DNA from 2 places in the Streptomyces sp. NPDC036822 genome. Region 1 is predicted to be linked to the other one. Evidence: riboswitches for the same ligand, from Rfam matches in the RefSeq annotation. Region 1 holds a riboswitch; the other holds the start of a gene.

Region 1 (2,187 bases):
GTGACCACCTGCTGCCCGGGATCTCACCGCACATCGGTCTCTACGAGGACCCGGACGACGACACCGTCACCGACCCGCTGGGCGACTACCTGGACTCGCTGGAGCGGATCGGCCGCCTCGGCGTCGCGGAGGTGCTCCCCGCCCACCAGTACGCCTTCGCCGACGCGGCCGGGCGGGTCCGCGAGCTCCTCGACCACCACGAGGAGCGGCTGACGGGCCTCCTCGCCCTGCTGGCCACCCCCCTGACCCCGTGGCAGCTCGCCGAACGGATGGAGTGGAACCGCCCCTGGGAGCAGATCCCGTACGGCTCCCGGACCATCGCGGTCAGCGAGGCCGAGGCGCATCTGCGGCGACTGGTGAAACTGGGCCGCGCGGAACCGGCGGCCGGCACGGACCCGGTGGCGTACGTGGCGGTCTGACCGGGGAGCCTGGTGTGTCGGTCCGACCCGGCGGCCCGGTGTGGCGGTCCGCGGGTTCTACGGCACCCCTGGCGCCGGCGGCGGTCCGGCCGGGGTCCCGGGAGGCGGTCGCCCGTGGGGCCCGATCGGGCACGCCGTCACCAGGCGCTTGCGCCGTCGGCCGCGCCCGGGGGCCGGCTGCGGGCACGCCGGCGCCTCGTCGTTCCGCCGTCGGCCGCGCCCCGGGGGCCGCCGGGTGTGAGGCACCTCGCACTCCCCGGCCGCCCGGGCTACGGGCCGGTAGAGTGTGCCCGTCGTCATCATGCCCGTACGGGGGGAAGCCGGTGGAAATCCGGCACTGACCCGCAACCGTGAGCCACCCCGTGTGGTGAGTCGGAATGCCCCGTCCGGGACGTGAACGCCGGCACCGTCGAGGAATACGGAGCCGAGCCTGGTGCCCTTGTGCGTGCCGGTGCCCGGCCGCAGGAGAGGCCAGCACGCATGACCACCGTCCGCCGCGGCGCCGCCGCGTTCGCAGCCGCCGCGCTGCTCTGCACCGGAACGGCTTCCGTCGCGGCCGCCGCGCCCTCCCCGTCCCCCACCCCCGCGCCGGTGATCCCCTCCGGTCTCTACGGCACCAAGGACCCGACGTACGACGGCGTCTGGCGCCAGTCGCTCGCCTTCATCGCGCAGCGCACGAACGGCATCCAGCCCGCCGAGCAGGCCGTCACCTGGCTCCAGCGGCAGCAGTGCGACAGCGGCGCCTTCTCCTCGTACCGCCCGGACCCCGCCAAGCCGTGCGCCCCGGCCACCATGCTGGACACCAACGCCACCGCCGTCGCCGTCCAGGCCCTCTCCGGCGTCAAGCGCGACAGCGCCGACCCCGAGGCGCTCGCCAAGGCCGCCAAGGCGGGCGCCGCCTGGCTGAAGGGCGTCCAGAACAAGGACGGCGGCTGGGGCTACAACCCCGGCAGCCCCAGCGACGCCAACTCCACCTCGATCGTGATCGGCGCCCTCGCCGCGCTCGGCGAGAAGCCGGGCGAGGTGACGTCCGCCGACGGCAAGACCCCGTACGACGCGCTGCTCGGCTTCGCCGTCCCCTGCGCCACCAAGGACGGGGCGGGCGCGTTCGCCTACCAGCCGGACAAGACCGGCAAGCTCCTCGCGAACGCCGACGCCACCGCGGCCGCCACGCTCGCCGGGCTCGGCAAGGGCATCACCGCGCGCGGCGTGAAGCCCGCGCAGACGCCCACCTGCACCGACCTGCCCAAGCGGACGGTCGAGCGGGCCGCCCTCAACGGCGCCTCCTACCTGGCGGGCGCGCTGGCGAAGACCGGCCACCTGAACACGCCGCCGATGCCCGGCGCCGCCGAGTCGGCCCCGCTGCCGGACTACGGCAACACCGCCGACGCCGTCGTCGCCCTCGCGGCGACCGGCGCCACCAAGGAAGCGGCCGGGGCGCTGACCTGGCTGGAGAAGAACTCCGCCGCCTGGGCGCGGGAGAACGGCCCGGCCGCCTACGCCCAGCTGGTCTTCGCCGCCAACGCCATGGGTGTCGACCCGACCGCCTTCGGCTCCGCCGACCTCCTCGGCCGGCTCGCCGCCACCGGCCCGGCGCCGCAGTCCTCGCCGTCCGCCACGGCCTCGGCGAGCGACGAGAAGGCCGAGGACGGCGACGACTCCGGCTCGTTCGGCATCTGGTGGATCATCGGCATCGGCACGGTCGTCGGCGTCGGCATCGGCATCCTGCTGAGCGGTCGCAAGAAGTGAGGTCCGGGCGCCTCTCCGC
Region 2 (2,187 bases), on a different contig from region 1:
CGTCCTTCGGAGCGGCCCGGGCCGCGGCCGAGGAGGGTGCGCTGGCGACCGTGCCGCTCCGGGCGCGCAAGGGCCGCGCCAGCTATCTGGGCGAACGCTCGATCGGGCACCAGGATCCGGGCGCCACCTCGTCCGCGCTGCTGATCGCCGCCCTCGCGGAGGTGGTCCCGTGACCGGCGGCCGGGTCGGCATCGTCCTCGTCTCGCACAGCGCCGCCGTGGCCTCGGCCGTCGCCGAACTCGCCCGGGGCCTCTCCGGTGGCGGCGCCACCGCGCCGATCCTGCCCGCCGGAGGGACTCCGGACGGCGGTCTCGGCACCAGCTCCGAACTGATCGCCGAGGCGGCGAAGGCGGTCGACCAGGGCGCCGGTGTCGCCCTGCTGGTCGATCTGGGCAGCGCCGTACTGACCGTCAAGGCGCTCCTCGCCGAGGGCGACGAACTTCCGGAGGGTGCGCGGCTCGTGGACGCGCCCTTCGTCGAGGGCGCGATCGCCGCGCTCGTCACGGCCACGGCGGGCGGGGATCTGGCCGCCGTGGAGGGGGCGGCCGCGGAGGCGTACACGTACCGAAAGGAGTGAGAGAGGGCGCGAGAGACTCGTCACACACCGTCCGCACGGGCCTCCGTGTTGTGATGCGCCTGGTCAACCCACTAATGTCACAGCGCCTTGGTGTACGGGAAACCGGTGCGGTACCGGTGCGGCCCTCGCCACTGTGATCGGGAAGTCCGGCTCCACCCTCTGGGGGGAAGACCCTTCAGGGGAGCCACTGCACCACCGCGGGAGACCGTTGCGGTGTGGGAAGGCGGAGCCGCGACGGCATGACCCGTCAGCCAGGAGACCGGCCAAGGTGCGTTGTCCATCCACGAGGTGCTGGAGAGGGTCTCCCGATCATGCATATAGCCGAGGGCTATCTACCCCCCGTGCACGCGGCCGCCTGGGGCGTCGCGTCCGCCCCCTTCGTCGTCCACGGCGTTCGTGCCCTGACCCGCGAGGTCAAGGCCCATCCCGAGTCCACCCTGCTGCTGGGTGCGGCCGGTGCGTTCACCTTCGTTCTGTCCGCTCTCAAGCTCCCTTCGGTGACGGGGAGTTGCTCCCACCCCACCGGCACGGGGCTGGGGGCGATCCTGTTCCGGCCGCCGGTGATGGCGGTCCTGGGCACGATCACCCTGCTGTTCCAGGCCCTGCTGCTCGCGCACGGCGGGCTCACCACGCTCGGCGCCAACGTGTTCTCGATGGCGATCGTCGGGCCCTGGGCCGGGTACGGGGTGTACCGGCTGCTGCGGCGGTTCGAGGTGCCGCTGATGGTGAGCGTGTTCTTCGGAGCGTTCGTCGCCGACCTCTCCACGTACTGCGTCACGAGCGTCCAGCTCGCGCTGGCCTTCCCGGACCCGGGCAGCGGCGTCGTGGGCGCGCTCGCCAAGTTCGGCGGCATCTTCGCCGTCACGCAGCTGCCGCTGGCGGTCAGCGAGGGGCTGCTCACGGTGCTCGTGATGCGGCTGCTGACGCAGTCCAGCAAGGGCGACCTGACCCGGCTCGGGGTGCTGCTCCCGGGCGACCGGAAGACCGAGAAGGCGGAGGCGAGCGCGTGATGAGCCGTAACGCCAAGATCAACACGCTGCTGCTGCTCGTCGTGGCGGCCCTGGCCGTGCTCCCGCTGATGCTAGGCCTCGGTGACCACAAGGAGGAGCCCTTCACCGGCGCCGACGGCGAGGCGGAGGTGGCGATCACGGAGATCGCTCCCGACTACGAGCCGTGGTTCAGCCCGCTCTACGAGCCTCCGTCCGGCGAGATCGAGTCGGCGCTGTTCTCGCTCCAGGCCGCCCTCGGCGCCGGTGTCCTGGCCTACTACTTCGGGCTGCGCAAGGGCCGCAGGCAGGGCGAGGCCCGAGCCGGGGCGAAGCCGCCGGCGAAGCCGTCCGGCGACGAGTAGGCGCGGATGCTGCCGATCGACGCGGCGGCGCACAGCAGTCGCTGGCGCCGCCGTCATCCGTGCGAGAAGGCGGCTCTGGGTTTCGGCCTGACGCTGTGCGCGGTGTGCCTGCCGCCGTGGCCGGGAGCCGTGCTCGTCGCCGCGGCCACCCTCGCGGTCCTCCTCGGTCCGGCCGGTGTCCCGGGACGCCAGCTGTGGCGGGCGTTCCGCATTCCGCTGGGCTTCTGCGTGACGGGCGCGGTTCCTCTGCTGTTCGAGG

The links. Region 1 has a riboswitch for cobalamin ahead of ACZ68P_RS02670 (prenyltransferase/squalene oxidase repeat-containing protein). Riboswitches for the same ligand answer to the same signal wherever they lie in the genome.
Region 2: another riboswitch for cobalamin. It lies ahead of ACZ68P_RS14475 (energy-coupling factor ABC transporter permease); the one in region 1 lies ahead of ACZ68P_RS02670 (prenyltransferase/squalene oxidase repeat-containing protein).

The regions. Positions count from the first base shown of each region.
Region 1 is NZ_JBVJPY010000001.1:576,979-579,165, forward strand. Features, by position in the region: gene ACZ68P_RS02665 (MBL fold metallo-hydrolase) at 1-419, shown strand, start outside; cobalamin riboswitch at 734-858, shown strand; gene ACZ68P_RS02670 (prenyltransferase/squalene oxidase repeat-containing protein) at 900-2,168, shown strand; gene ACZ68P_RS02675 (SCO2322 family protein) at 2,165-2,187, shown strand, end outside.
Region 2 is NZ_JBVJPY010000005.1:275,010-277,196, reverse strand. Features, by position in the region: gene dhaL (dihydroxyacetone kinase subunit DhaL) at 1-173, shown strand, start outside; gene ACZ68P_RS14480 (PTS-dependent dihydroxyacetone kinase phosphotransferase subunit DhaM) at 170-577, shown strand; cobalamin riboswitch at 649-859, shown strand; gene ACZ68P_RS14475 (energy-coupling factor ABC transporter permease) at 889-1,587, shown strand; gene ACZ68P_RS14470 (energy-coupling factor ABC transporter substrate-binding protein) at 1,587-1,928, shown strand; gene cbiQ (cobalt ECF transporter T component CbiQ) at 1,935-2,187, shown strand, end outside.